DNA from 3 places in the Pectobacterium colocasium genome. Region 1 is predicted to be linked to each of the others. Evidence: predicted binding sites of a transcription regulator. Region 1 holds the regulator's gene; each other region holds the start of a gene.
The links. The regulator LexA, encoded in region 1, represses DNA repair genes until DNA is damaged. The targets are predictions, from matches to a motif close to TNCTGTATGTACATACAGNA.
Positions count from the first base shown of each region.

Region 2: sulA (SOS-induced cell division inhibitor SulA) is a predicted target of LexA. The motif match lies at 1,776-1,795, and genes of this name have one in related genera.
Region 3: rmuC (DNA recombination protein RmuC) is a predicted target of LexA. The motif match lies at 5,146-5,165, and genes of this name have one in related genera.

Region 1 is NZ_CP084032.1:637,651-645,098, forward strand. It holds gene ubiA (4-hydroxybenzoate octaprenyltransferase) at 1-170, shown strand, start outside; gene plsB (glycerol-3-phosphate 1-O-acyltransferase PlsB) at 301-2,769, opposite strand; gene LCF41_RS02915 (diacylglycerol kinase) at 2,897-3,262, shown strand; gene lexA (transcriptional repressor LexA) at 3,373-3,981, shown strand; gene LCF41_RS02925 (CsbD family protein) at 4,496-4,705, shown strand; gene zur (zinc uptake transcriptional repressor Zur) at 4,770-5,279, opposite strand; gene LCF41_RS02935 (pirin family protein) at 5,427-6,125, opposite strand; gene LCF41_RS02940 (LysR family transcriptional regulator) at 6,238-7,134, shown strand; gene LCF41_RS02945 (glutathione S-transferase family protein) at 7,193-7,448, opposite strand, start outside.
Region 2 is NZ_CP084032.1:3,001,077-3,008,524, forward strand. It holds gene yccS (YccS family putative transporter) at 1-956, shown strand, start outside; gene LCF41_RS13465 (TfoX/Sxy family DNA transformation protein) at 973-1,593, opposite strand; gene sulA (SOS-induced cell division inhibitor SulA) at 1,817-2,323, shown strand; gene ompA (porin OmpA) at 2,686-3,786, shown strand; gene matP (macrodomain Ter protein MatP) at 3,937-4,395, opposite strand; gene LCF41_RS13485 (AAA family ATPase) at 4,573-6,342, shown strand; gene fabA (bifunctional 3-hydroxydecanoyl-ACP dehydratase/trans-2-decenoyl-ACP isomerase) at 6,434-6,952, shown strand; gene LCF41_RS13495 (tellurite resistance TerB family protein) at 7,176-7,448, opposite strand, start outside.
Region 3 is NZ_CP084032.1:4,629,165-4,636,612, reverse strand. It holds gene LCF41_RS20945 (GntR family transcriptional regulator) at 1-329, opposite strand, end outside; gene argE (acetylornithine deacetylase) at 384-1,535, opposite strand; gene argC (N-acetyl-gamma-glutamyl-phosphate reductase) at 1,738-2,742, shown strand; gene argB (acetylglutamate kinase) at 2,780-3,553, shown strand; gene argH (argininosuccinate lyase) at 3,616-4,989, shown strand; gene rmuC (DNA recombination protein RmuC) at 5,210-6,772, shown strand; gene ubiE (bifunctional demethylmenaquinone methyltransferase/2-methoxy-6-polyprenyl-1,4-benzoquinol methylase UbiE) at 6,908-7,448, shown strand, end outside.

The sequences.
Region 1 (7,448 bases):
TCAGCGGATTGGGAACCCCTTACTATATTTCGCTGCTGGCGGCGGGTGGGATGTTTGTCTATCAGCAAATACTCACAGCCGGTCGTGAGCGCGATGCTTGTTTTAAGGCGTTCCACAATAATAAATACGTGGGAATGGCGATATTTATTGGTGTGCTGTTTGGCCTGTAAGCTGAACATCAGAGACAAAAAAGCAGCGATTTCTCGCTGCTTTTTTTATGGCACAACATCTACTGTGTTGGTAACGCTAAACACATCTGCGGCTTGATGGCGGCAGACCGTCCGCCATTTTCCAGCCTGACTACGCCTGCGTTGTCTTTTCTACTTCCTGACTATCGGCTTCCATTTCAGTAGATGAGCTGGCGCTTTCAATGGTCAAACGCACTTCCGGGGTGATCAGATCGCCGAGAATGTTGTAGATCGCGACGATATCGCCTTGTGCCGCTTCCGCGCTGTCGGTGATATACCCTTCTGTCCGTAAGGTCGCGACCAGCGTTGAGAACACCGCTTTATCAAAGAATTCCGGCGCGTTGATACCGTGCAGAACGGACAGGCGTTGCGCCATATTCCGGCTTTCTTTCTCCAGCGTGCCGCGGTTGATTTCTGGGTTCGCACACAGCAACGACAGCGTAATCGCATAGCGTTGCAGCGTTTCACGTACGCCTGCTGACAGCAATTGCAGCGTACGGATACGCGGCGGATTGATAGCCAGTTCACCGTCACGGCTGCATAGCAATTGCTGTTGAATCAGCTCGTTAGCCAACGTTTCCAGCACGCCCGGTAACTGTTCTTTGGAATAGTGTAGGAACAGTTCAGATTGCAGCAGCGGATAAATCAGCGCGATCTGTCGTACGACTTCGGCAAGCGTAATCCGGCGATGATGGATGACGATGCTGGCGATCAGCGACGGTAAGACCAACAGATGCTGGATGTTATTGCGATAGTACGTCATCAGAACGGCCTGCTCGCGCGGCAGAATGATGATATCGCCAATACTATCCTTCTCGACTTCGAACTTGTTCATGCTCAACGCATGTTCCAACAGTTCATCTGCTGTCTTTTTCGGAACCGTAATATCTTTGTGGTAAGGAACCTGGCGCAGCAGTTGCAGATAGCAATCCAACTGTTCTTGCATTTGTTCGCGCGTCAGCGAGCGCTGGCGCGATGCTAGCAAGGCCGTCGAACACAGGTTCATCGCGTTTGCCGCCGCAGAATTATTGATGCGCACCATGATATCCATAGAGATATCCTGCACTGTCGGCGTTAGCCAGCTTGGGCGCTGTGCTTCGATAGGGTCAATCGCATCACGCCATTGCGGAACATGCTGATTCAGATAGGTGGTCAATGGGAGCGGTTCGCCGAAGTTCACATACCCTTGGCCGAGATTACGCAGTTTGCGCAAACCGCGCACCATCTGCATAAAGCCTTCTTTTTCCTTCACCGCGCCGCGCAGTTCTTTCGCATAGGTGCCGACTTCCATCACATGCTCGTAACCGACATAAATCGGCACCAGCGTGATAGGGCGCGTACCGCCTCTGAGCATGGCCTGAATGGTCATGGCCAGCGTACCGGTTTTAGGCTCTAACAGACGACCTGTGCGCGAACGTCCACCTTCCATGAAGTATTCCACCGAATAGCCACGGGCAAACAGTTCACCCAGATACTCACGGAAAATCGTGGAATACAGCTTGTTGCCTTTGAAGGTACGGCGAATGAAGAAAGCGCCAAGACGGCGGAAGATTGGGCCTGCTGGCCAGAAATTAAGATTGATGCCCGCGGCGATGTGTGGCGGCACTAAGCCCTGATGGTACAGGACGTAGGACAACAGCAGATAGTCCATGTGGCTGCGGTGGCAAGGCACATAGACAATACCGTGACCATCCTGCGCCAACTGACGAACGCGTTCGGCGTTATGGACGTTTATCCCCTGATAAAGGCGGTTCCACGTCCAGCTTAAAACGCGATCCGACAGACGTACGGCCTCGTAGGAGAAGTCGGCGGCAATTTCTTCCATTAGCGCAATCGCGTTCTGCTGCGCTTTCTCAGTAGAAATCTTCTTACTGCGCGCCTCATCGTCCACGGCTTTCTTGATCGCTTTGGAATCCAGCAGCTTATTAAACAGCTCCTGACGTACCGGCAAGCGTGGGCCAACTGCCGCCAAACGTTGGCGAGAGAAGTGCATACGCGCGACACGCGCCAGTTTGTGGGCTATGGTTTTGTCTGTGCCATGCTCGGTCGCCATATAGCGCAGTGACACTGGGCTGGAGAAGCGGACAAAACTGTCACGGCCTAGCCACAGAACGGCGAAGAATTTCTCAATACCGTTGAGCAATCGCAGGTGCGGTGTGGCCTGAGAATGGCCTTCCCGACCCGGAGAACGCCCAAACATCACGGAAACCGGCACCATCTGAACGTCTAAATCTGGATTGGCGCGATGCAGGTCCAGATAGTCGTGGAACAGTTTGACGGATTTCTGCTTGGGTACGTAATAGCGGAAGACACGCGGCCCGTCATTAATAAAGACGTGGCTTGGGAGTTCGACGCCGTTGAATTCGAACGACTGCGAGGGATCGGGTAACCCCAATGCCAGGCACTTCGCACGTAGCGTCAAGAGATCTGCCTGAGAGTTATAAGGCAGAACATAGAGTATAGGACGTGAGGGATCTAACCCCAGCTCGACCACAGGATCTGCGGGAATAACTTTGCTTTTAACCAGCAGTTTCAGTGGGAGATTCAATAGTTTATAGTAAATTTTACGCCAACCTGACATAACAACTTGGAGCCTCTTGTTAGCAATGCGCCGCAAGGATACCAGAAACTGCGCCGGAGATCTGTGGTGATGAGACAACATGAGCGCGTTAAAATGCGAACTATTTTGCATAAATAGCGGAGGATAAATGAATAAAGCAACGGGGATGATCCGGATTATTAAGGCGACCGGTTATTCCCTTAAGGGGCTAAAGCAGGCATGGCAGCATGAGGCGGCGTTTCGTCAGGAAACCGTACTGACTATTGTCGGCGTGATTATCGCGTGTTTGCTGCCAGTTACGCTGGTTGAAAAACTGCTGCTGATCGGGTCTGTCGTATTGATTATGCTCTTTGAGTTGGCTAATAGCGCCATTGAAGCGGTTGTCGATCGTATTGGCCCTGAGCATCACGAATTATCCGGAAGGGCGAAAGATATCGGCTCGGCAGCTGTTTTTGTTGCCATCGTGTTAGCCGCTGTCGTATGGGTCAGCATTCTCTGGCAACATTTTGCCTGACGGTACGCATAAATGAATAAAAGTCAGAGGCTTTGCCGATATCTCCATTCCCAATTGTGGCTTACCTGTATATACTCACAGCAAGACTGTATAAACAACCAGGGGGCGGAATGAAAGTATTAACAGCAAGGCAGCAGCAGGTTTATGACCTGATCCGCGATCATATTGCGCAGACCGGAATGCCACCAACGCGCGCGGAGATTGCTCAACAGCTGGGGTTTCGCTCTCCCAATGCGGCTGAAGAACATCTGAAAGCGCTGGCGCGTAAAGGCGTTATTGAGATTGTATCCGGCGCTTCTCGCGGTATTCGTCTGCTGATGGAAGAAGAAGCGGGCATTCCTCTGGTTGGTCGCGTGGCTGCCGGTGAGCCTCTGCTGGCACAGGAACATATCGAATGTCACTATCAGGTTGATCCTGCCATGTTCAAACCCAGCGCTGATTTTTTGCTGCGGGTGAGCGGTATGTCAATGAAAGATATTGGTATTATGGATGGCGATTTATTGGCCGTGCATAAAACAGAAGATGTACGTAACGGTCAGATCGTTGTCGCGCGTATTGACGATGAAGTGACGGTGAAGCGCCTGAAAAAGCAGGGCAATATGGTGCATCTTCTCGCGGAGAACGAAGAGTTTGCCCCGATTGTTGTCGACCTGCGTCAGCAAAGCTTTTCGATAGAAGGCTTAGCAGTTGGCGTGATTCGTAACAGCGACTGGAGCTAACGGTTCATAGAGATGCACTGTTCACCTGTCTGAATCAGTGCATCATCCTCTTTCTCTTTCTCTTTGTGTTAATCGCGTCATGTGCTAGTCACTTTATGTGTGGGGTGTCCCGCGTGTTAAGCTGCTAGCTGTATATATTTCGTTACATTTATCGTGTGTTCTCTACGATTCCTCTTACCACCTGTTTTCCCACTGCTTTTGCGGTGATGTTCTCTTTCCTAACGTCTTTTTTAGCTACAGATTCCTATTTTTCAATTTTAATCGAAATATTCGACTATAATTTTTATCAAGATAAGCATTTTTATCTTGATTGGTTGTTTGGTGATTGATCATCAGCGATCACATTTAGGTTGGCCCGGCAATCAAGGGAGACAGTGGCGAAGCACACCGTGATGGTTCACACCATGATGACGCTGCTTACTGAATAGACCGATTTATCTGATTATCTGAAACTGACGCATAAGTCGGTAGTCACGATTTTTATGCGCAATTCACCTAAGGTACGGAGATTCTTATGAATAAAGACCAAGCCAGCGGTAACTGGAAACAGTTTAAAGGTAAAGCGAAAGAGCAATGGGGCAAATTAACGGATGACGATCTGACGGTCATCGAAGGTAAACGTGACCAACTGGTAGGGAGAATCCAGGAGCGTTACGGGTACGCAAAAGAAGCGGCAGAGAAAGAAGTGAAGCACTGGGAAGAACACCACAAATATCACTGGTAGTGAACGTGATGCTTCTGCGCAGAAAGAGACGATAGCCCTTGGGGCTATCGTTTTTTAATCGAGGTTACCGCTTTTTAATTGGAACCGTGTGGTCGTGGTCGCAATGATCCGGCTGTTTGCACGATGCCACTTCCTGACAGCCGCCACATAGCCCGTGAGCTTCCACAACGCTGTGACGTAGCGTAAATCCTGACTGCTGTGCCAGGCTACGTAGTGTTTCTTCCACACCTTCGGTTTGACGTTCCGTGACCTGCCCGCAGCGATCGCAGATGAACAGGGCTGATGTATGGCTGTGGTCTTCAATATGGTGGCACAGCACGTAGCTGTTGTTTGACTCAACTCGATGAATGAAGCCTTGTTCCAGCAGAAAATCCAGTGCGCGATAGACGGTCGGCGGTTTGGCCTGAGGTTCGGACACTCGCAGCAGATCCAGCAGGTCATAAGCGCTGATAGCGCCGGACTGCTGCGCCATTAGACGTAAAACCTCTAACCGCTGCGGCGTGAGACGCACAGCGCGCTGCTGACAAATCTGTTCAGCCTGGGCAAGAAGTTTGTCCTGTTTGGTTGAATCCATTGTCATATCACCCTGACGCATTGAGGAACAAGACGGATATCTTACCACGGCTGAAGAAAAACGCCGAACTGGCGGCGTTTTCCTGCGAAAACAACTTCCTGTAAAAACAACGAACAGAAGTCCCTGTAAAAACAGCGGACAGAAGCGCTACACGACCAGGTCGATGAGCAGCGCCCGTAAAGGTGTTTCTGCCTGTAGCGTCAACGCCGTTTCTTCTTTGACAAAGGCGCCGTCGCCGCAATGTAGGGCTTCACTGTGCTGATTGCCTTTTACCACCATTGAACCGTGGATCAACTGGAGGTATGCCTGATTGCCCTGTAGTGCGATCGTGCTTTGCTCATTCTGCTGGAGATCGACATGATGGATCCAAACCTGCTGGCGCAGTTGCAGACTCGTCTGTTCGCCTTCCGGTGAGGCAAGCAGAGTGTGACTTGATGAATCCAATTCCATGCGCTGTAACGGGCTGTTCTCTCGAGTCTGGCAGGCATTCAGCCATAACTGCAGCCGTGTCAGTGGTTTACTGGGGTTGGTATTATGTTCGCTATAGCTGACGTTTGGCTGAGTCGCGAGTAGCAAAACATCGCCAGCTTTGGCCTGAATGTGGCGACCATTGCTGTCGCGGTATTCAGCTTCACCCTGCAGAATGATGTTCAGAATATCAACCCGTGGGTAGGTTCGCGGCTGAAATGATGCCCCCGGCGCTAATACTTCCTGATTGAGCACGCGTAGAGAAGCGTAGCCCAGCAACTGTGGGTCAAAATAGTGACCAAAAGAAAAGGTGTAGCGTGCTTGCAGCCAGCCATAGTCGGCCTGGCCGCATTGCCCCGCTGCTCTTCGTGCGATCATAATTTTTATCCCCCAGATAATTATTTATTAAACCGATAGTAATTGTGTGGACGTTGGATTGTTAGCTAGTTAATCTGGTGGGTATATTCAAAATTCCTGAATGAGTACCAAGATGGCGAAAGAACGAGCATTGACGCTGGAAGCCTTGAGGGTTATGGATGCGATCGATCGTCGTGGCAGCTTTGCCGCTGCGGCAGACGAGCTGGGTAGGGTGCCTTCGGCACTGAGCTATACCATGCAGAAATTGGAAGAAGAGTTAGATGTGGTGTTGTTCGATCGTTCCGGGCACCGTACTAAATTCACGAATGTCGGGCGTATGCTGCTGGAACGTGGACGTATCCTGCTGGAGGCCGCGGATAAGCTCACGACGGATGCGGAAGCACTGGCGCGCGGCTGGGAAACGCATCTGACGATTGTGACGGAAGCGCTTATTCCGACTCAGCGGCTTTTTCCGTTAATCGATAAGCTGGCGCTCAAAGCGAATACACAGGTGTCGATTCTGACGGAAGTGCTGGCGGGCGCGTGGGAACGTCTTGAGCAAGGGCGTGCCGATATCGTGATTGCACCGGATATGCATTTTCGCTCCTCTTCAGAAATGAATACCCGCAAGCTGTACACGATGAATAATGTGTATGTTGCCAGCCCAGAGCACCCGATTCATCAGGAGCCTGAACCACTGTCGGATGCCACTCGGGTGAAATATCGCGGGATTGCGGTGGCGGATACCGCACGCGAACGCCCGGTGCTGACCGTACAATTGCTCGACAAACAGCAGCGTCTGACGGTGAGCTCGCTGGATGATAAGCGGCGTGCGCTGCTGGCTGGGTTAGGTGTCGCGACCATGCCTTATCCGATGGTCGCGCAAGATATTGCCGAAGGGCGTTTGCTGGTGATTGGGCCGGAGCATCAGATGGAAAGCCAGATTATTATGGCGTGGCGGCGAGACAGCATGGGCGAGGCGAAATCCTGGTTCCTGCGTGAAATTCCAAAACTGCTGAACCAGCCCTAAACCCTGCATTTTTTGCGGCAAGGTGTGGTTTCACACCTTGCCTCTGCACTTCATTATGTCAGTATAAATCGACAAACGTCTTATCACGGTGGTGAGGCTGGTTCAGATCTTGCTCTGGACCCAGCGAAATCACGCCATGCGGATTAATCGTGCCGTGGCTACGATAGTAGTGGTGACGAATATGCGCCATATCGACGGTATCGGCGATGCCAGGCATTTGATAAATATCACGCAGAAAGCCGAACAGATTGGGATAATCGCTCAGGCGATATTTATCGCATTTAAAATGCGTGTGATAGACCGGGTCGAAACGG
Region 2 (7,448 bases), 2.4 Mb from region 1:
GTCATGCTATCCGTATGTCCGTATTACTCTGTAGCGGCTATGCACTGATTCAGGTCACGGGGATGCAGCACGGTTACTGGATTCTGCTGACCAGCCTGTTTGTTTGTCAGCCAAACTATAACGCTACCCGGCGGAGGCTGACGTTGAGGATTATCGGCACCTTGACCGGCATTTTACTCGGCTTGCCTGTCTTGTATTTCGTCCCTTCACTGGAAGGACAACTCACGTTAATCGTCATTAGCGGCGTACTGTTTTTCGCCTTTCGCAACGTACAGTACGCACACGCGACCATGTTTATTACGCTGCTTGTCCTGCTCTGTTTCAATCTGTTGGGCGAAGGCTTCGAAGTCGCAGTGCCACGTATTATCGATACTTTATTAGGGTGTGCCATTGCATGGGCTGCGGTGAGCTTTATCTGGCCGGATTGGCGTTTTCGTGGTCTGCCAACCGTTATCAATCAGACATTAGACGCCAACTGCCGTTATCTTGATGCGATAATGGTGCAATATCATCAGGGGAAAGATAATAGCCTGCCTTATCGTATCGCCCGCCGGGATGCGCATAACTGCGATGCCGAGCTGGCATCCGTTGTATCGAATATGTCTTCAGAACCTCACGCAACCCGGAACAAATTGGATAGTGCATTTCGCTTCATGTGTCTGAATCATACGTTGTTAAGCTATATTTCAACGCTCGGCGCACACCGCGGGAAAATTACTTCATCGGAAACGCTGCTGTTACTGGATGACGCCGTTTGCCATGTTGATGACGCACTACACGGTAGCGAAGAGGAAAGTGTGCGAATCAATCAGGGATTGAAAACTATTACCGCCAGCATTCAATCCCTTTCACCCGAATCAGACAGTAAAGAATCATTAATTATTCAGCAAATCAGCCTGCTGCTCGATCTCCTGCCTGAACTTGTACAGCTAAAAAATGACATGATTGCACAGTAAGAATAAAGCGAATTTCTTAGTGCTTGGATCCTTTGGAGACCGCATTGTTTTTATACCATTCCAACAGTTCGTTGCGGATATCGCGGGAAAGAGCTGCCTGATGCGTGCCACAAATGGCGCCAGCAAGCGCCAATAGCACGTTAACACTCAGATTAGTGCGAACCTTCCGTAACTCGAGATAGCTGTTTTTCGCACCATAATGCTGTAGTTCATCGACATTTCTTATCCCTGCTTTCCACAACAGGCGTTCAATATCGTGGTTAAGATTAGGGAGATCTTTTAGCCGTCCGTTGGTGCTTCTGACGGCTTTGTCATACTGCGCGCCGACCAACGCCAAACGGGCAAAATACAGTAACTGCACAGATTCTTGCCACAATACCTCATCAACAAGAAAATAATTCAACGGAACTGGCATGCCGCGTTTGGTATAAATCAGATTGGGCATATCACGCTGCTGAAAATATTTTTCATCCTTCTTACTCGCGCGAAGATAAAGCTCCCCTTCTGACACCAACCCGAAAATCGTTTTATTTGCTGCGATGCTGTAGCCACCAAATTGAGAACGTGAGGTGATTTCCCCCAAAGATGAAAAAGAATGCTGAGATTGCAAAATCCTTTTTCTGCATAATTGCTTCATTGCCATAATCCTTAGTATTAAAATGATTTCTTCCTGAACAATTAAAAATATCTGTAGCAGGAACAAATAATTAAACACAGCCCCGATGCGGCTTCAAACAGTAAATGTGTTTACTGTCTCTTGCATAAGGAATATGCGAAGCGCTTTCAAAAAATCAGGTTGATTTTCACGCACACAGTGAGTACTGTATGCCCATACAGTAACACTATGGGTAGAACTCATTATGCGTACGCAATCAATCAGCTCTCACAACATTCAGTCGTCATCGTTTTCTGCAAGTCAGCATGCTGCGGAAACTTCGATCAGCGCCGGCGGAATTATCAGCGAAATCGTGTACAACGCCGATCAGCCCATAGTCACACACCTGCTATTACCGCTCTTACAGCAGCTAGGTACGCAATCGCGTTGGCTGCTGTGGCTTTCTCCTCAACAAAAATTGAGCCGCCCTTGGGTACAGCAATCTGGCTTACCGCTGGATAAAATGGTGCAACTTCACCACCTCAATCCACTATTTACAGTGGATGCGATGGAAAGAGCCTTGCTGACAGGAAATTACAGCGGGGTATTATGCTGGTTACCACACGAATTAACGGAAGAAGAGAAGGTTCGGCTACGCCACGCCGCACAGGCAGGAAATACGTACGGCTTTATTATGCGGCCGGAAAGTACTGGCGGTGACGCCTATAGACTATTTCCCAGCCTTAAAATTCATTCGACATTGTATCATTAAGTAAATTAAGAATTTTCTCAGTCCTGGCTGGTTATGTGTTATACAGATCGCCGCAGAGCGGTATTCTGCGGGCTTCTTGAGTATATTTGATACAGCTAAAAGGCGTAAGATCTGTCAAAAGCATCTACTATTTGTTAGCAAGTATGTATGAATCGTGCGGTTTTCTTATGACGCAAATCACATCATACTTGTAACTTTCTCATCACGTTGTAGACTTTAACTCGCTGGAGTTGCTCTTTTATAACGTCAGTTGACTGACAGTAAGTCATAAATAAGGGCAAAGTCTCCAACCAAAGGATTTTAACCAAAGGTTTATTAGCCCCTCAGGTTAATTACCGATTTGGATGATAATGAGGCGTAAAATGAAAAAAACAGCTATCGCAGTTGCAGTGGCACTGGCTGGCTTCGCGACCGTCGCGCAAGCAGCTCCTAAAGACAATACCTGGTACACCGGTGGTAAACTGGGTGTGTCTCAATTCCACGATACTGGTTTCTACGGAAATGGTTACACTGGTGTCAACAACAACCCAATCAAAAGCAAGTTAGGCGCGGGCGCATTTGTTGGTTATCAAGCCAACCCGTACCTGGGCTTTGAACTGGGCTACGACTGGCTGGGCCGCATGAAGTATGCAGGTTCTACTGCTAGTGCAGCAGACAGTGCGAGCTTCAAAGCACAGGGCATCCAACTGGCTGCTAAACTGAGCTACCCAGTTCTGCCAGATCTGGATGTTTATACCCGTCTGGGCGGCATGGTATGGCGCGCAGACAGCCATGCAGCTACCTCTGTAAACACCGGTACAAGAGCTGACATCAATAACGACGACACTGGCGTTTCTCCGCTGGCTGCGATCGGTGTTGAATACGCTATCGACAAAAACTGGGCTACTCGTGTTGACTACCAGTGGGTAAGCAACATTGGTGATGCTGGTACCGTTGGTGCCCGTCCAGACAACATGCTGATGAGCGTTGGCCTGTCTTACCGTTTCGGTCAAGATGACCGTGTAGCACCAGTTGTTGCTCCGGCTCCAACTCCAGCTCCGGCTCCAGTTGTTGAAACCAAGCGTTTCACGCTGAAATCTGACGTCCTGTTCAACTTCAACAAAGCAACGCTGAAAGCAGAAGGCCAGCAATCACTGGATCAACTGTACACTCAGTTGAGCTCTCTGGATCCGAAAGACGGTTCCGTTGTTGTTCTGGGCTTCACTGACCGTTTAGGTTCAGAGCAATACAACCAAGCCCTGTCTGAAAAACGCGCACAGAGCGTTGTTGATTACCTGGTATCTAAAGGTATCCCTGCGAACAAAATCTCTGCTCGTGGCCTGGGCAAATCTCAACCTGTTACCGGTTCTACCTGTGACAACGTGAAACCTCGTGCTGCGCTGATCGACTGCCTGGCACCAGATCGTCGCGTAGAGATCGAAGTTAAAGGCATCAAAGACGTTGTAACTCAGCCTCAGGCTTAAGTTATTAACGAAAAAAAACCTCGCTCCGGCGAGGTTTTTTTATGACCGACATTCTTGCCCATCACTCTACGGGCCGTTGCTGCGCAACGTTGAAAAATGCTCTCTGCTTTTTTACACCTGTTTATCGACAAGCTAAATGCCAAGCGCCGATCACATCTCGTCGTTATTCAGAATAGCTTTGAGATCCTGCTTGAGCAACGACATCTGGCTGGCGTATTTCTCTTTATGCTCAGCATCTTCAATTAGCTGCACTATCGTTTCTGACAAGGTCACTCCGCGTCGTTGAGCCAAAGCCGCGAGACGCTGCCAGACCAAATATTCCAGATCGATCGATTTCTTGCGCGTATGTTGGTGCTCTGCATTGAAATGACGTTTACGCCGTGCGCGGATCGTCTGCTTCATCCGATTTTCTAAGGTTGGATTCATACATTGTGCAATCCACTCCAGCACTTTCACCGGCTGGTTTTCCATTTTAAGCAATGCCTGTACCGCTTCGTCCGCAGCACTTTGCTCCAGAAAGCGCGTGATCTCTTCTCCCTCCCGGTGTTTTTTCACCAGGTACTTCCATTTCCACCCGCACTCAAGATTTTCTAGTTGTTGATATTTCATATTAAATTCTTCAGTGACCGCGTAACGTTACTTTCAGCATAACAGTTTTCTCCGATTTTAACCGCTTTCTGGCGATTTTTTGACAGCTTTTAAGACAATCAGCCAAGCACGGCTCGGGCTTCAATATGCTAAAGATGACGGGGAGATGACTCTCCTTATGTGCACTCGACATTATTCTTGTATAATCACGGTTTTCCATCAGACGATTACATTGATACTTTGACCAGTAACCGACTCTCATGGCAGCATTTACTGCCCAATAATACGCCTTATCAAACGCTATTCACTCAGGCAGCTCAGCTTGCTCCTGCTGAATTTTCCGCTATTCAGTCGCGTCTTGCAGACAGTCTGACGCTCTTTTGCCACCCTCGATCGCCTTCTCGCTTTATGCTGTTGAAAGCGCAGGAGAACGATGAATATATGGCATTGATCGCCCGTGCGCTAAGCGCAATCAGGCCAGACTCCGGGGCGATACATGGCAGTAAATATATCATTGAGGGTCGTCATATCCGGGTCGAACCAGCCACACAGCCTGCGGATAATTTTGCCGCACAGCAGTCCTGTGGCTACCAGGAATGGATCGAACCTGAACAGCTCTTCGGCTGTGTGCGCAGTTTTCACGATGAAATCACGCTGCATCCAGGACTGATTCATCAGGTTAATGGCGGTACGCTGATCCTGTCAGCCAGAGCACTGTTGGCTCAGCCTTTAATGTGGCTGCGTCTGAAGCAGATTATGGCTGAGGGACGCTACCGCTGGTTATCACCCGATGAGCGTAAGCCACTGCCCGTTGATGTGCCCCCAATGCCGCTTGATATTCGCCTGATTATTCTCGGTGACCGCGAGAGTCTGGCTGATATTCATGACATGGAACCGGAATTAGGCGAGCACGCAATTTACGGCGAGTTTGAAGCGCAATTGCAGTTGATTGAAACCGATGACATGGCGCGCTGGTGTGCCTACATCAATGCACTATGCAGCGAGAATCAACTACCGCTACTAGACGCTGATGCCTGGCCAGCCTTCGTCAACGTCGCAGTGCGCTACAGCGGCGATCAGGGTAATTTGCCATTATGCCCACGCTGGTTAATCAACCAGCTAAAATATGCTTCGCTGTATGCCAGAGATGGTCAGATCACGGAACAGGCGCTGGTTGATGCCGTTGCCGCGCGCCAGTGGCGTGAAGGCTACCTGCGTGAGCGAATGCAGGATGAAATAGAATTAGGTCAGATCCTGATTGAAACGGAAGGCGAAGTCGTCGGCCAGGTTAATGGCCTATCCGTACTCGAGTTCCCTGGCTATCCAGTTGCCTTTGGTGAACCAACGCGCATCACCTGCGTCGTTCACGCTGGCGACGGTGAATTCACGGACGTAGAGCGCAAAGCCGAGCTTGCTGGCAATTTGCACGCGAAGGGCATGATGATCATGCAGGCGTTCCTGATTACGGAACTGGAGCTCGATCAACAGCTTCCCTTCTCCGCGTCTATGGTCTTTGAGCAGTCATACAGCGAAGTGGATGGTGACAGTGCTTCTTTGGCGGAGCTATGTGCGCTTGTCAGCGCCCTCTCCTTACGGCCAATCAATCAGCAATTCGCAGTGACCGGTTCCGTCGATCAGTTTGGTCGTGTGCAACCCATTGGCGGCGTGAATGAGAAAATTGAAGGCTTCTTTGAGGTCTGCCAGCGTCGCGGATTGACGGGAACACAGGGCGTGATTTTACCGGTGGCTAACCTACGTCATCTCTGTTTACAAGAAGAGGTCGTTGACGCGGTGCGCCAAGGGAAATTCCATCTTTTCCCAGTAGAAACCGCGCCAGAAGCGTTGTCATTATTGACCAACTTCGCTTATGACGATGAGCAGCAGCCAAATCTGCTGGCCGCGATCCGTGAGCGTATTGGACAACTTGCACCGCAGGAACGCCGACGTTTCCCTTGGTTTTTCCGTTAAACCAACTGGTTCAACCAGACGTAACAGACTTGCCCAGCGTACAGCTGTACGCTAACCTGCGTGCTTCATTAAAATAAGGCTTACAGAGACCATGGTAGATAAACGCGAATCCTATACAAAAGAAGACCTCCTTGCCTCCAGTCGTGGCGAGCTGTTTGGCCCGCAAGGCCCTCAGTTACCCGCCCCTAACATGCTCATGATGGACCGCGTCGTTAAAATGACAGAAGACGGCGGTAAGTATGGCAAAGGCTATGTGGAAGCCGAATTGGATATCACGCCTGACCTGTGGTTCTTCGGTTGCCATTTCATCGGCGACCCGGTGATGCCTGGTTGCCTCGGTCTGGATGCCATGTGGCAGCTCGTTGGTTTCTATCTGGGCTGGTTAGGTGGCGAAGGTAAAGGCCGTGCTCTCGGCGTGGGTGAAGTCAAATTCACCGGACAAGTGCTGCCGACGGCGAAGAAAGTGACTTATCGCATTCACTTCAAACGTGTGATCAATCGCCGCCTGGTGATGGGTATTGCTGATGGCGAAGTACTGGTTGACGGTCAGCAGATCTATACCGCAGACGAACTGAAAGTGGGTCTGTTCAAAGACACCAGCGCTTTCTAAGCGTCAGATAGCACTGCGGGCGAAACACCTTTCGCCCGCGTTATCCGTTTTATCTCTTCAACACTATCTTATCCCAGCATAAACCACTCGCCCTATCATGACTAATGCCGATCGTTTAAGAATCGAGATACCGGGGGCTACCACGGTGCGAGGTATCCCTACGGGAACCTCATCACCGTGTTTCCCCCTAAATCCATGCTTAAGTGAACAGCATTACGCCCTATCATGACGGGCTTTTCAGCTCATTGGTGATCGACTGCCGTACATCTTGCGGTATCTTCAATTCGGTCGCTAACGCATCCAGATAGCTTTTCTCCATGAAGTGATCGACGTCAATGACGGCACAACTTAGGAAGTAGATCTCAAGTGCCTCTTCTTCATTCTTCACATCTTTCGCCAACAGAACCGGGTCAAGCGGCTGCTCTATCGCTTCCTGTACCCAGCGGTGTGCTTCACTGCCCAGTTGCAGTTGCTGAATGTTTTCATCAATACGCTG
Region 3 (7,448 bases), 920 kb from region 1:
ATCGCAAAGACCTGTTGCTCTTCCCGATTGGGCAGGCGCTTGTGCAGGCTGAGCAGACGGAATGAAATCTGATTAAATTTCTTTTCGGTAATCGAGTTATACACCAGCGGGTTGCTGCGTACGCCCTGATTAATGAAGTTACCCGAGCCCTGCACCATATGGATCGCGCCGATGCTGGCGAGCTTTTCCAGTGCCTGGCGGATGGTAAAGCGCGACACGCCGTATTCTTCCGCCAGTTGACGTTCCGGCGGCAGTTTTTCCGGCAATGGGTCGGTGTGCTGATAGATTTTGCTCAGTAAATCCTGCGCGATGAAATCTTTCTTTTTCATGAGCTGTCTCAAAATAGCCCTGCCAGCATGGCTGACAAGGCCGCTTTCATCGGATCAGTGGTGGCAGAAGTGATGAATCACCTGAGAAATCAGCTCCCGCGTCGGCTTGATAAACTTGGTATCAATATATTCATCCGGCTGGTGCGCCTGTTCGATCGATCCTGGCCCCAGAACCAGCGTTGGGCACAGCGTCTGAATAAACGGGGCTTCGGTACAGTAGTTCACGATTTCGGTTTTCGTCCCCAGCAGATTCTCTACGACCGATACCAGACGGTGATCGGGCGGGCACTCATAACCAGGAATGGGCGGATGCAGCTCGCTGATGGTCAGCCTACCCGGCCAGCGCTGACTGACAGGCTCAAGCGCTTCTGACAGCAGTCCGTTTAGATCGTTAAGCGTAATGCCCGGCAGCGGACGAATATCCATATGCAGTTCACAGCAGCCGCAGATACGGTTCGCAGCATCGCCACCGTGAATGTGGCCGAGATTCATCGTGGGGTGGGGAATGTGGAAAATCGGGTTGTGATAGCGTTCCTGTAGGGTATTGCGCAGAACAAACAGATGGGAAATCGCTTCGTGCATCAGCTCAATCGCATTCACACCGCGCGAAGGATCGCTGGAGTGACCAGACTGCCCCTGAATACGGATCGCGTTGGACATATGGCCTTTGTGGGCACGTACCGGCTGCAACGAGGTGGGCTCGCCGATGATGGCGCAGTCTGGGCGAATTTGCGTGGATTCGGAGAAATACTTGGCACCGGCCATCGTCGTTTCTTCATCGGCCGTCGCCAGAATATAAAGTGGCTTTGTCAGCTTGGTCGGATCGATGTCGCGCAAGGCATCAAGAATAAAGGCAAAGAACCCTTTCATATCCGCGGTACCCAGGCCGTACAGCTTATTGTCGTGCTCGGTTAGCGTGAAAGGATCGCGCGTCCAGCGGCCATCGTCGAACGGCACGGTGTCGGTATGCCCTGCCAACAATAAACCGCCTTTTCCTTCACCAATTCGTGCCAGCATATTAAATTTATTGAGGGTGCCGGGAACCGGCTGGACTTCAACATGGAAGCCGAGATCGCCGAACCAGCCTGCCAGCAGGTTGATTAACGCCTGATTACTTTGATCGAGCGCGCTGTCGGTGGCACTGATGGACGGTGTCGCGATTAATGCCCGATATAGCTCAATAAAAGGGGGTAAATTCATCTTCACTGTTGACAGCCTCTGGTTAGGATAGTATCAATATTCATGCATTTATTATGAATAAAAATACAATATTGCGCGGTGAAAGAAAACCCAAAGGTATGGCGATGGCGATTCGCCACTTTCACTGAGCTTCGCGGGTGAACTGCGTACCGACGCTGGTGAGCCCTGTTACCTGTTCCATAGATAAGTAAGAAGGTATACGGATCCCATGCTGAATACGCTGATTGTTGGTGCAAGTGGTTATGCTGGTGCTGAGCTTGTGCTTTACCTGAATCGTCACCCACAGATGAACATAACCGCTTTGATGGTTTCTGCGCAAAGTGTCGATGCAGGAAAATCGATTTCTGATTTACATCCGCAGCTCAAGGGCATTATTGATATGCCGGTAAAACCGCTGACCGATGCTGAAGAAGCCGCGAAAGGCGTGGATGTCGTTTTTCTGGCGACCGACCACAAAGTCAGCCACGATTTGGCCCCTGTTTTCCTGGCGGCTGGCTGCACTGTTTTTGATTTGTCCGGCGCGTTCCGCGTACAGGATGCCGAATTTTATCGTCGCTACTATGGCTTTGAGCATCAGCATCCTGACTGGTTGGCAAAAGCCGTTTACGGTCTGGCCGAATGGCGTGCAGAAAGCGTGAAGCAGGCACAGCTGGTTGCCGTGCCGGGATGTTATCCCACGGCGGCGCAATTGGCGCTGAAACCACTGCTGGATGCACAACTGCTGAACCCTGCCCAATGGCCGGTCATTAATGCCGTGAGCGGCGTGAGCGGGGCAGGGCGGAAAGCGTCTCTGACCAGCAGCTTCTGTGAAGTGAGCCTGCAACCGTACGGCATTTTCAATCACCGTCATGAACCTGAAATTTCAACGCACCTCGGCACGCCAGTGATCTTCACGCCGCATTTGGGCAACTTCGCCCGTGGCATTCTGGAAACCATCACCTGTCGTCTGCAACCGGGCGTCACCCAGCAGGATGTCGCTGAAGCCTATCACAACGCTTATCACGATAAGCCGCTGGTACGCCTGTATGATAAGGGCGTTCCGGCGCTGAAATCCGTTGTCGGCCTGCCATTCTGCGATATCGGTTTTTCCGTGGATGGTGAGCATTTGATCGCGGTGGCCACCGAAGACAACCTGCTGAAAGGCGCATCGGCGCAGGCTGTGCAATGCATGAACATTCGTTTTGGTTTCCCTGAAACCCAATCGTTAATTTAACAATTACTGGTCCCGACATTTCGAGGCGCGAAGCATAATGAATCCGTTAATTATCAAATTAGGTGGCGTTTTACTGGATAGCGAAGAAGCGCTGGAACGTCTGTTCACTGCGCTGGTGGCTTACCGTCAGGAACATCAGCGTCCGCTGGTGATTGTGCACGGCGGCGGCTGTCTGGTGGATGACCTGATGAAGAAACTGTCGCTGCCCGTCGTGAAGAAAAACGGCCTGCGCGTCACGCCTGCCGATCAGATCGACATCATCACCGGTGCGCTGGCGGGTTCCGCCAACAAGACGCTGCTGTCATGGGCGAAGAAGCATGACATCAATGCGGTCGGCTTGTGTCTGGGCGATGGTGGCAGCACGACGGTCACGCAGTTAGATGAGTCTTTGGGCTTTGTGGGTAAAGCAGAGGCAGGATCGCCTGCGCTGCTGAACACGCTGCTGTCTGCGGGCTATCTGCCTGTTGTTAGCTCCATCGGTATTACGGCACAGGGCGACCTGATGAACGTCAACGCTGACCAAGCGGCGACGGCACTGGCGCAAACGCTGGGTGCGGATTTAATCCTGCTGTCTGACGTGAGCGGCATTCTGGACGGTAAAGGCCAGCGTATCGCCGAAATGACGGCAGAGAAAGCCGAGCAGCTGATTGCTCAGGGCATCATCACCGACGGCATGATTGTTAAGGTCAACGCCGCGCTGGATGCCGCTCGTGCGCTGGGTCGTCCAGTTGATATCGCTAGCTGGCGTCATGCTGAGCAGCTACCTGCGCTGTTCAACGGCGTAGCGATTGGCACGCGTATTCTGGCGTAAGTCGTTTCTGGGTATGGCATGATGCGATACCAACATGAATGATATTTTTGGGAGTAAGGGTTATGGCTTTGTGGGGCGGTCGGTTTAGTCAGGCAGCAGATCAGCGTTTTAAACAATTTAATGACTCACTGCGGTTTGATTACCGTCTGGCGGAACAGGACATCGTTGGCTCGATCGGCTGGTCGAAAGCACTGGTGACGGTCAATGTGCTCAGCGAGCAGGAGCAGCAGCAACTGGAACAGGCGCTGAATGCGCTGCTGGTTGAGGTACAGGCTGATCCTGAGATGATCCTGCAAAGCGATGCAGAGGACATTCATAGCTGGGTTGAACTGCGTCTGATTGAGAAAGTCGGCGATTTAGGTAAAAAGCTGCATACCGGTCGTAGCCGTAACGATCAGGTCGCGACGGATCTGAAGCTGTGGTGCAAGGCGCAGATTGCAGAACTGCTGCTGTCGGTACGCCAGCTGCGTCAGGCGCTGGTTACGACGGCGGAAGCCAATCAGGATGCGGTGATGCCGGGTTACACCCACCTACAGCGTGCACAGCCAGTGACGTTTGCGCACTGGTGTCTGGCCTACCATGAAATGCTGGCGCGTGATGAAAGCCGTCTGGAAGATACGCTGAAGCGTCTGGATGTCAGCCCACTGGGCTGCGGTGCACTGGCAGGAACGGCTTATCCAATCGACCGTGAGCAACTGGCGGGCTGGCTGGGATTTGCCTCGGCCACGCGTAACAGTCTGGATACGGTTTCCGATCGCGATCATGTACTGGAACTGCTGTCTGATGCTTCGATCGGCATGATCCACCTGTCGCGTTTTGCCGAAGATCTGATCTTCTTCAACAGCGGTGAAGCGGCGTTCGTTGAGCTGTCTGACCGTGTGACATCCGGTTCTTCCCTGATGCCACAGAAGAAAAACCCGGATGCGCTGGAGCTGATTCGTGGTAAATGCGGTCGTGTACAGGGTGCGTTGACCGGCATGATGATGACGCTTAAAGGCCTGCCGCTGGCGTATAACAAAGACATGCAGGAAGACAAAGAAGGGCTGTTTGACGCGCTGGATACCTGGCACGACTGCCTGATGATGGCGGGTCTGGTGCTGGAAGGCATTCAGGTTAAGCGTCCGCGCTGTAAAGAAGCGGCCGAGCAAGGCTACGCGAACTCGACAGAGCTGGCGGATTATCTGGTTGCGAAAGGCGTTCCGTTCCGTGAAGCGCACCATATCGTGGGCGAAGCGGTAGTTGAAGCCATTCGTCAGGGCAAAGCATTGGAAGCGTTGCCGCTGGCCGATCTGCAAAAATTCAGCGCCGTGATTGGCGAGGATGTGTACCCGATTCTGGCGTTGCAATCCTGTCTGGATAAGCGTGCGGCACAAGGTGGCGTGTCACCACAGCAGGTTGCTAAAGCGATTGGCGATGCGAAGCAGCGCCTAGCCTAAGTTGCCCTCTTCTGTTTCAGTTCCCCCAACGTGGTGTTTCGCGTTGGGGGGATTTCTGCGTTACCGATCTGATTTTTCTGCAAATTATCATCTATCCATTCTCATATGGAATGCGGTTCGCATTTTTCTGCTCAGCGTCTTCCTCACCAGAATTGTTTCTGGACATCCATACAGTATCATTTTACCTTGACCGACAGCGTGAAAGGCCTGCGGAGGCAAAGTGGATATCAGCATATTTTATGGTCTGGGCGGCAGCGCGGTCGGGCTACTGGTCGGGTGGTTAATTGCCAGCCTGATTCATCAGCAGAAGTTGTCGCGGCATGACACCGAACAGCAGTTGCTGGCGCAGACATTGCAGCAGGCTCAGCAGTCGCTCAGCGAACAGCAGCAGGCAAAGCAGCAGGACGAACAGCGGCTGCGGCAAAACGAGCTGGAACTGCGCACGGTTCACGCTCAACTCTCTGCCAGCCATGAAAAGCTGCAACAGCTTACTGAACTCCGTGAAGAATGCGTGCAGTTAAATCAGGAACTGCGAACGCTGCGTGAAATCAACAGCGCGCAGGAAGCGGAGCTGCGGGAAGTCACGATTCGGCTGGAAGAAACCCGTATGGCGGCGGAAGAGAAGCAGCGGCTGCTGGCAAACAGCGAACAGCGGTTGACGACGCAGTTTGAGAATCTGGCGAACCGGATTTTTGAACATAGCGGCCGTAAGGTGGATGAACAAAATAAACAGAGTCTGGATAAGCTGCTGATGCCGCTGCGTGAGCAGCTTGATGGGTTCCGCCGTCAGGTGCAGGACAGCTTTGGTGCGGAAGCGCGTGAGCGTCACACGTTGGCGCATGAAATCCGCAATCTGCAACAACTGAACGCGCAGATGGCACATGAAGCCATCAACCTGACGAAAGCCCTGAAGGGCGACAATAAGACGCAGGGTAACTGGGGCGAGGTGGTGTTAAGCCGCGTGCTCGAAGCCTCTGGCCTACGGGAAGGCTACGAGTATCAAACTCAGGTCAGCGTGCAGACGGGGGCAAATAGTCGCCTGCAGCCGGATGTCATCGTGCGTTTACCGCAGGGCAAAGATGTTGTGATCGATGCCAAGATGTCGCTGGTGGCCTACGAGCGCTATTTCAATAGTGACGATGACGCAGAGCGGAGTGTGGCGCTGAACGAGCATTTGCTCTCGGTTCGCAGCCATATTCGGCAACTGAGCAGCAAAGATTACCAGCAGCTTCCGGGGCTGCGTTCGCTAGACTACGTGCTGATGTTTATTCCGGTCGAGCCCGCTTTTCTGGTTGCTATCGATCGCCAGCCCGAATTGATCAACGAGGCGCTAAAGCACAATATTATGCTGGTCAGCCCGACCACGCTGCTGGTGGCGTTACGTACCATCAATAACCTATGGCGCTATGAACAGCAGAGCCGCAATGCACAGCACATCGCTGAAAAAGCGTCACGGCTATACGATAAACTGCGGTTGTTCGTCGATGACATGGAAGCGATGGGACAAAGTCTGGATAAAGCGCAGGGCACTTATCGCCAGGCAATGAATAAACTTTCCTCTGGGCGTGGTAACCTTATTGGCCAGGCTGAGGGATTCCGTGCGCTGGGGGTAGAAATTAAACGCACGATCAGCCCGTCATTGGCCGAAAAAGCAACGGCCCATGAGCACGCTGAACGCGATGAATTACCGGGTTCTGTCGCGCCCGACGCTGTCCCTCCTGCCGTAAAAACGGAAGGTGAAGAAGGGGAAACGCTCTTTTCCTCCCGTACTCACCCGTACTAAATGGGTATGGATTTCGCGGGCTTGGCACTCGGCTATGCGAAAGAAATTAGTGCAGTGGGGTTTTTATCCGGGTCTGGTACACTCTCACCATAAATGGGTAGACCCGAAATTTGACTGAAATAGTAGGCGGATAAGATGGCAAGTGAGCAGGAGAATACGGCCGACTTTGGTTTTCGGACTGTCGCCAGGGATGAAAAAGAAGTCATGGTGGCTGAAGTTTTTCATTCTGTAGCAGCAAAATATGACTTGATGAATGACCTGATGTCCTTTGGTATCCACCGTATCTGGAAGCGTTTCACCATTGAATGCAGTGGCGTAAGACGTAACCAGCGTGTTCTGGATCTAGCCGGAGGAACAGGGGATTTAACCGCCAAATTCTCCCGTATGGTTGGTGAAGGCGGTGAAGTCATTCTGGCGGACATCAACGCATCTATGCTGAAAGTAGGCCGTGAGAAACTGCGTAACAAAGGCATTATCGACAACATCAGCTATGTGCAGGCCAATGCAGAAGCGCTGCCGTTCCCTGATGACTTCTTCGACTGTATTACTATCTCCTTTGGCTTGCGCAACGTGACGGACAAAAACAAAGCGCTGCGCTCAATGTACCGTGTCCTGAAGCCGGGTGGTCGGTTATTGGTTTTGGAATTCTCCAAGCCGATAATTAAACAACTGAGCA